DNA from 2 places in the Pseudoalteromonas spongiae UST010723-006 genome. Region 1 is predicted to be linked to the other one. Evidence: predicted binding sites of a transcription regulator. Region 1 holds the regulator's gene; the other holds the start of a gene.
The links. Region 1 encodes FliA, which starts transcription of late flagellar genes. Its sites were predicted from a motif close to CTAAAGNTNNNNNNNNNNNNGCCGATA; they were not measured.
Positions count from the first base shown of each region.

Region 2: the regulator FliA is predicted to act here: its motif matches at 2,117-2,143, upstream of PSPO_RS03960 (flagellin N-terminal helical domain-containing protein).

Region 1 covers NZ_CP011039.1:1,004,758-1,008,956, reverse strand. The annotation lists gene PSPO_RS04765 (chemotaxis protein CheA) at 1-10, opposite strand, end outside; gene PSPO_RS04760 (protein phosphatase CheZ) at 25-798, opposite strand; gene cheY (chemotaxis response regulator CheY) at 815-1,198, opposite strand; gene PSPO_RS04750 (RNA polymerase sigma factor FliA) at 1,249-1,965, opposite strand; gene PSPO_RS04745 (MinD/ParA family ATP-binding protein) at 1,974-2,831, opposite strand; gene flhF (flagellar biosynthesis GTPase FlhF) at 2,824-4,199, opposite strand, start outside.
Region 2 covers NZ_CP011039.1:843,062-847,260, reverse strand. The annotation lists gene PSPO_RS03970 (flagellin N-terminal helical domain-containing protein) at 1-2, opposite strand, end outside; gene PSPO_RS03965 (flagellin N-terminal helical domain-containing protein) at 211-1,029, opposite strand; gene PSPO_RS03960 (flagellin N-terminal helical domain-containing protein) at 1,241-2,059, opposite strand; gene PSPO_RS03955 (flagellin N-terminal helical domain-containing protein) at 2,391-3,206, opposite strand; gene PSPO_RS03950 (flagellin N-terminal helical domain-containing protein) at 3,413-4,199, opposite strand, start outside.

The DNA of each region.
Region 1 (4,199 bases):
CAAAGCTCATGCATTTTTCTCCGATTAGAAGCCCAAACTAGACAGCAGATCGTCTACTTCATCTTGACCTGAAACCACATCTTCACGTGATTCAGCATTTATAATTGGACCTTCAGCTACTTGGTCTAATTCACCATCAGCAACCATTTGTTGTTCTTGTTGTATTGTCGTTTCAGGCGATTCATCATGTTCTACAGGTGTGCCAAACACAGTTAACATATGAATCAGGCTATCCTCGACTTCTCGGACAAGCTCGATTACGCGTCGAATAACTTGACCTGTGAGGTCCTGGTAACCCTGGGCCATGAGCACTTCTGTCATTAATGCATTTAATTTATCAGAATTTGTTTTTGCTTCGTCCATAAAGCCGTTTAGCTCATGACATAACACTTTAAACTCACCAACTTTAAGATCTCGCGACATTAATTTGTCCCATTTGGGCTTAATATTGTTGAGACCTGTTTGCAAGTTATCGGCAATAGGCAGCGATGCTTCAACGGCGTCCATCGTTGTATTCGCAGCTTGCTCTGTCATTTCCATAACATAATTGAGACGTTCTTTTGCGTCAGGGATAGACTCAGTTGTTAGCGCCGATAAAGTGGTATCAAGTTGAAAATTTTTCAATGAATCATGCAGTTGACGAGTTAGTTTGCCTACCTCACCAAATAATTCATCTTGCTCAATTGCCGTAACTTGCTTTAGCAGCTCTTGCGCTTGTTGTTGCTCATCGTTTTCAAGAAACGCAACTAGCTGCTTAGCTTGTTCTAAGGTAATTTGAGGCGCAGCACTTGCTGACATAAACCTCTCCTTCCCGTTAGCCTAAACGCTCAAAAACTTTATCAAGCTTTGTTTTAAGCGTTGCTGCTGTAAATGGTTTAACGATATAACCGTTTACACCTGCTTGCGCTGCAGCAATGATCTGCTCTTTTTTGGCTTCGGCAGTTACCATTAGTACCGGTATGTGTTTTAGACTGTCATCCGCGCGAATCGCGCGCAGCAAATCTATACCTTGCATACCTGGCATATTCCAATCCGTAACTACAAAGTCAAACTCTTGGTTTTGCAGCATTGGTAGCGCAGTGCTACCGTCGTCTGCTTCTTGCACGTTTGTGAAACCAAGATCTCTTAACAGGTTTTTAATGATTCTTCTCATCGTTGAAAAGTCGTCAACTACAAGAATTTTCATGTTTTTATCCAAAATATCCTCCAGTGAGGTATGCACCTAATTGTTTACTTACTACTTTTATTCTATATCCAGTCATGGACTTTTGCTTTAAGGCGCACCATGGCCTGACTATGTATTTGGCTCACTCTTGATTCACTCACTTCAAGAATTAGCCCAATTTCTTTTAAATTCATTTCATCATTGTAGTAAAGTGACAGCACTAACGCTTCTCTTTCTGGCAAAGTTTGTATTGCCTCTACTAACGCTTTATTAAATTTATCCTGTTGAATATCAACTAATGGATTTTGTTCTTTATTGCCGAGCCCTGCGTCGATGACATCTTCATCAACACCGAGATCTTCAATGCCGATAATTTTACCATTGCTTATATCCCTTAGAATATGATGGTACTCATCTAACGTAATATCAAGTTTTTCAGCTACTTCACTGTCTTTTGGTTCACGTCCGAGTGATGATTCTAGCTGATTGATGACCGCGGCGACTTCACGGGCGTTTTTATGTACTGAGCGAGGTACCCAATCTCCTTTACGCGTTTCATCAATTATTGCACCGCGAATACGAATACCCGCATAGGTTTCAAAGCTCGCACCTTTACTGCCATCAAAGTTCTTAGCAGCCTCGATTAATCCTATCATGCCTGCCTGAATGAGGTCTTCGACAATAACGCTCGCCGGCAGACGCGCTAAAATATGGTAGGCAATGCGTTTAACCAACGGCGTATGCTGTTCGACAAGTTGCGATAATTGATTTTGATTAGCATAGGCAGCGGTTCTTTTCATAGGCGTTCCTAATTACTAACCAGTTTCTCAATGAAAAACTCTAGGTGTCCTGACGGCTGATTTGGAATTGGCCAGCTCGCCGCTTTAGTTGCAAGTGCTTTGAACGCAATTGCTGCAGGCGATTTTGGAAATACGTCAACAATGGTTTTTTGTTTACGAATCGCTTTTCGAATATTTTCATCAAATGGAACTGTTGCGACTAGCTCAAGCGATACATCTAAAAAGCGGTCGGTTACTTTTGATAATTTTGCGAAAAGCTCTTGGCCTTCTTTTAAGCTGCGTACCATGTTCGCAACTATTTTAAATTTGTACACACCGTGCTCACGGCTTAACACTTTAATCAGTGCGTAAGCATCGGTTATTGATGTTGGTTCATCACACACAACAACAAGCACATCTTGTGAAGCGCGAGAAAAACTAAGCACCATATCTGAAATACCGGCCGCAGTGTCAACGACTAATACATCATAGTGTGAGTCTAATTCGCCAAAAGCGCGAATAAGGCCAGCGTGTTCAGATGGTGTTAATTCCACCATATTTTGAGAGCCAGATGTCGCAGGTACAATTTTCATACCATACGGCCCTTCAACTAAGATATCTTCGAGGTCACATTCACCTGAAAGCACGTGAGAAAGATTACGCTCTACACGCAAACCCAGCATTACATCACAGTTTGCTAAACCCAAATCGGCATCGAGTACCAGTACTTTTTGGCCTTGCTGAGCCATGGCGATTGCCATGTTTAGAGAGACATTGGTTTTACCAACTCCCCCTTTACCTCCAGTTACCGCAATTACTTTTACAGCCTTGTTGTTGTTTTTCATTTTCCGCAGGCCACTAGCTTGATCTAATTCTGGGTTAATCATACATTCCTACTGCTTGATGCGCCATGCTTGATGCACGTCTTGCTTGCGCGTTTGTTCGTTTTGCATACAACTGCTGAGCTTTGCTGACCAATTTTTCCGCATTTGCCACACGAATGTCCTCTGGTACACGCTGCCCATTGGTAAGATAGCCTATTGGCAGACGATTTTGAATGGCTACACTGATAATTTCACCTAAACTTAGACATTCATCAAGTTTTGTGAAGATACAACCACTTAACTGTACCTGTTTGAACTGTTTAATCGCCTCTTGCTGTACTTCAAGCTGTGCTGTTGAACTTAACACAAGGTAACTGCGAATATCTACTCGGCTATTGCGCATTAAGGTGTTGAGTTGTTCAGTCAAACGTATATCTCGTTGGCTCATTCCTGCTGTATCAATTAATACTAGACGCTTATTTCTTAAATGATAAAGAATTTCAGTGAGTTCTTCTGCATTTTTAACTTGCTTTACTGGGCAGCCAATAATACGACCATAAGTCGATAATTGCTCATATGCGCCAATACGATAAGTATCTGTTGTGATTAGTGCGATATTGTTGGCGCCAAATTTTTGTGCGCCAAGTGCAGCTAGCTTTGCAACTGTGGTAGTTTTACCTACACCAGTAGGACCAACTAGCGCATATACGCCACCACGACGCAAAATCTCATTATTTGCAGTGTATAGCTGTTTGCTCAGCATATTAAGTGTTTCTTGCCACGCTTGACGCGGTGCAACGTCATCTGGAATAAAACACGCAAGCTGGTCCGCTACTGCTTCACTGATACCCATACCTTTCAAACGGTCGAGTAAAAGAGCACGAGTTGGGTCACGGCGCGCCATATCTTCATTCATTAAGCCAGAAAGTTGGTGCTCAAGTAACTGTCTGATCGATGCCATTTCATCACGCATTGCTTGCATTTCATCAAGCGACTGAGCTTGGTTGCCATAACTGCTTTGTTGCTTTGGCTTAGCAAAGCTATCAAGGGCATCTTGCTGTGTCGATGTGAGTGAATCATCGTCATCAAACCAATTACGAGGCTGCTTTGGCTCAGGTGCTTTATCAAATTGAGGTGATTTTTTCGCTTGGCGCTCAAGTAATGCCGATAAACTATCTGCTACCGCTGCTTGTTTTTCAGGGGTCGCTGTTTGTGGTTTTGGCTTAACAAAATTATTACTAAAACGAGGCTTTTCTTCGCTTAACTTAGGCGCTGCAGGTGCAGCTTGCACTGACTTTTCATAATCAACAGCTGCCACAATTTCAACACCATCAGCCATGCGCTTATTTGACATGATAACTGCATCAGGACCTAGCTCATGCTTTACTTCATTCAACGCGCTGCGCATATCTTTAGCAAAAAAACGTTTAA
Region 2 (4,199 bases), 160 kb from region 1:
ATGAGAGCCTCCAATAATAATTAACATAGGAACTATCAGTAGCAAGAGAGAGAGTAAGCTACAGATAGTTTTCTGTCCCATCTTCGTTATCGGCGCCCGTCTAAAACCCTTTAGCTTTTTTTTAAACTTTTTAACAAAAAGTAAAAAGCGGCCATTAGGCCGCTTTTTTTTATGAGAGGGAGTACTAACTTGATTAACTAGGAGAGAGTATTAACCAATTAGCGACAATGCTATCTGAGGCTGTTGATTTGCCTGAGCTAACATTGAGCTCGATGCTTGTTGTAACACCTGGTTACGCGCAAGACTTGCACTTTCAGCCGCAAAGTCCGTATCTAAAATACGTGACTTAGACGCTGACACATTTTCAGAAATATTATTCAAGTTACGAATAGTCGAGCTAAAACGGTTTTGCTTCGCACCGAGATCTGCACGTATACCATTTACCGTAGACAAAGCGTCATCAATTGCGGTAATCGCTGTCTGAGCCTGAGATGCAGTCGCAATTGTGTCATCGTTTACAGCTAAACCTGTTGCCCCCATACTTGTTGCGATAGCGACATTGATCACTTGGTTCGCATCTGGACCAACCTGGAAATCAGCTGTAAATGTTCCATCTAAAATATTTACACCACCAAACGTTGTATCACTTGCTACACGGTCAATTTCACTCGATAGCTCAGAAAACTCTTTTTGCAGTGCTGCACGATCTGATGCTGTATTTGAACCATTCGCTGATTGAATTGCCAGAACACGCATACGCTGCAGCATGTTCGAGGTTTCTTCTAGTGCACCTTCCGCTGTTTGCGATAGTGAAATACCATCGTTTGCATTACGTGCGCCTTGGTTTGCACCATTTACTTGCGACTGTAAACGTGTACCAATTTGAAGACCGGCCGCATCATCTGCTGCACTGTTAACACGTAAACCAGATGACAGCCGTTGGAAGGACGTGCTTAACGCATTTGTTGAATTCGATAATTGACGCTGTGCGTTCAATGATGTGACGTTTGAATTTACATATAAAGCCATAATGTTCACCCTCTAGTTCTAAGCAATTATGCTAAAAAGAACTGTTATCTAATTAATTTCTTTAACTAAAAACTATATCGACAGTGGGAGTAATTTCTTTAGAAAAAACCTGTAATTTTTTGTACTTTTTTAAATCACACAATAAAAAAAGCAGCCAAATGGCTGCTCTTATGAGAGAGGGAGTACTAACTTGATTTACTAGGAGAGAGTGTTAACCAATTAGGGATAATGCGATTTGTGGCTGTTGATTTGCCTGGGCTAACATTGAGCTTGATGCTTGTTGTAGCACCTGGTTACGTGCAAGACCTGCACTCTCCGCCGCAAAGTCTGTATCCATTATGCGTGATTTCGACGCCGATACGTTTTCTGAAACATTGTTTAAGTTACGAATAGTCGAACTAAAACGGTTTTGCTTCGCACCTAAGTCAGCTCGTACACCATTTACGATTGATAAAGCATCATCTAGTGCTGTAATCGCTGTTTGCGCACCTGCTGCTGTACTAATTGAATCATCTGAAAGTGCAAGACCCGTTGAGTTCATGTTGGTGGTAATTTTCACCTGAATCGTTTGGTTAGCATCTGGCCCTACTTGATAGTCTGTATCGTAAGTACCATTTAAGATGTTTACACCACCAAACGTTGTATCACTTGCTACACGGTCTATCTCTGCCGATAATTCAGCAAACTCTTTTTGTAGTGCATCACGGTCTGAGTCTGTGTTTGAACCATTCGCCGATTGAATCGATAAAACACGCATACGTTGCAACATATTTGACGTTTCTTCTAGTGCACCTTCTGCTGTTTGAGCTAGTGAAATACCATCATTCGCGTTACGTGCGCCTTGATTTGCACCATTTACTTGCGATTGTAAACGTGTACCAATTTGAAGACCTGCTGCATCGTCCGCTGCACTGTTAACACGTAAACCTGATGATAAACGCTGAAAAGACGTGCTTAACGCATTTGTCGAATTTGATAATTGACGCTGTGCGTTCAATGATGTGATGTTTGAATTTACATATAAAGCCATGATTCTCGCCCTCTTCTATCTGCGGTATTTACCGCCAAACAACTCGTTTGATTAAGATATCGACACGTCAAAAAGATTCTTTAATCAATTTTTACAAGTAAGCCACTAGAAGAAAAATAACCAACAAATAAACAAAGAGTTACTTTAATAATTTAATCACAAAATGCTTTTAATTTTGAAGCATGATTCGTTCTGATTATTCTAGTTTAGAGGTGTAATTGTTTAGTTTGGGCTCTATGAATACGCTATATGGGAGGGATATTATTCAGTCAAATATTTATAGATCACACCACTCAGTGTGATCTATAAAAAGCATTACGATTACTATTTATTACAGCAATGACAACGCAATTTGCGGCTGCTGGTTAGCCTGCGCTAACATTGAGCTTGAAGCCTGTTGTAATACTTGGTTACGCGCCAATGCCGCACTTTCTGCTGCAAAGTCTGTATCCATGATACGTGACTTAGACGCTGCTACATTTTCTGCTACGTTGTTTAAGTTACGAATAGTCGAACTAAAACGGTTTTGCTTCGCACCAAGATCAGCACGTACACCGTTCACTGTTGACAACGCATCATCTAGTGCACCTATAGCTGTTTGTGCGCCTGCAGCAGTACTGATAGAGTCATCAGAAAGCGCAAGTCCTGTTGAGTTCATATTTGTCGTTACTTTTAACGTAATAGTCTGGTTTGCATCAGCACCAACTTGGAAGTCTGTGTCGTACGTACCATCTAAAATATTTACACCACCAAAGCTCGTATCACTTGCAACACGATCAATCTCAGCAGATAGCTCTGTGAATTCTTTTTGCAGTGCATCACGATCCGAATCAGTGTTTGAACCATTCGCTGACTGAATTGCCAATACACGCATACGTTGCAGCATGTTCGAGGTTTCTTCCAACGCACCTTCTGCTGTTTGCGATAGTGAAATACCATCGTTTGCATTACGTGCACCTTGGTTTAAACCTTGTACTTGCGAGTTTAAACGCGTACCAATTTGCAAACCTGCCGCATCATCTGCCGCACTGTTTACACGTAAACCAGACGATAAACGTTGGAATGATGTTGATAATGCCTCACTCGAACGAGAGAGTTGTCTTTGAGAATTCAAAGACATTATATTTGAGTTAACACTTAAAGCCATGAGAGCCTCCAATAATAATTAACATAGGAACTATCAGTTGCAAGAGAGAGAGTAAGCTACAGATAGTTTTCTGTCCCATCTTCGTTATCGGCGGCCGCCTAAAACCCTTTAGCTTTTTTTAATTTTTTTTAACGAAAAGTAAAAAACGGCCATTTGGCCGTTTTTATATGAGAGGGAGTACTAACTTAATTAACTAGGAGAGAGTGTTAACCAATTAGCGACAATGCGATTTGTGGCTGTTGATTTGCCTGAGCTAACATTGAGCTTGATGCTTGCTGTAACACCTGGTTACGTGCAAGACCTGCACTCTCCGCCGCAAAGTCTGTATCCATTATGCGTGATTTCGACGCCGATACGTTTTCTGAAACATTGTTTAAGTTACGAATAGTCGAACTAAAACGGTTTTGCTTCGCACCTAAGTCAGCTCGTACACCATTTACGATTGATAAAGCATCATCTAGTGCTGTAATCGCTGTTTGCGCACCTGCTGCTGTACTAATTGAATCATCTGAAAGTGCAAGACCCGTTGAGTTCATGTTGGTGGTAATTTTCACCTGAATCGTTTGGTTAGCATCTGGCCCTACTTGATAGTCTGTATCGTAAGTACCATTTAAGATGTTTACACCACCAAACGTTGTATCACTTGCTACACGGTCTATCTCTGCCGATAATTCAGCAAACTCTTTTTGTAGTGCATCACGGTCTGAATCTGTGTTTGAACCATTCGCCGATTGAATCGATAAAACACGCATACGTTGCAACATGTTTGACGTTTCTTCTAGTGCACCTTCTGCTGTTTGCGCTAGTGAAATACCATCATTCGCGTTACGTGCGCCTTGATTTGCACCATTTACTTGCGATTGTAAACGTGTGCCAATTTGTAAACCGGCCGCATCGTCCGCTGCACTGTTAACACGTAAACCTGATGATAAACGCTGAAAAGACGTGCTTAACGCATTTGTTGAATTCGATAATTGACGCTGTGCGTTCAAT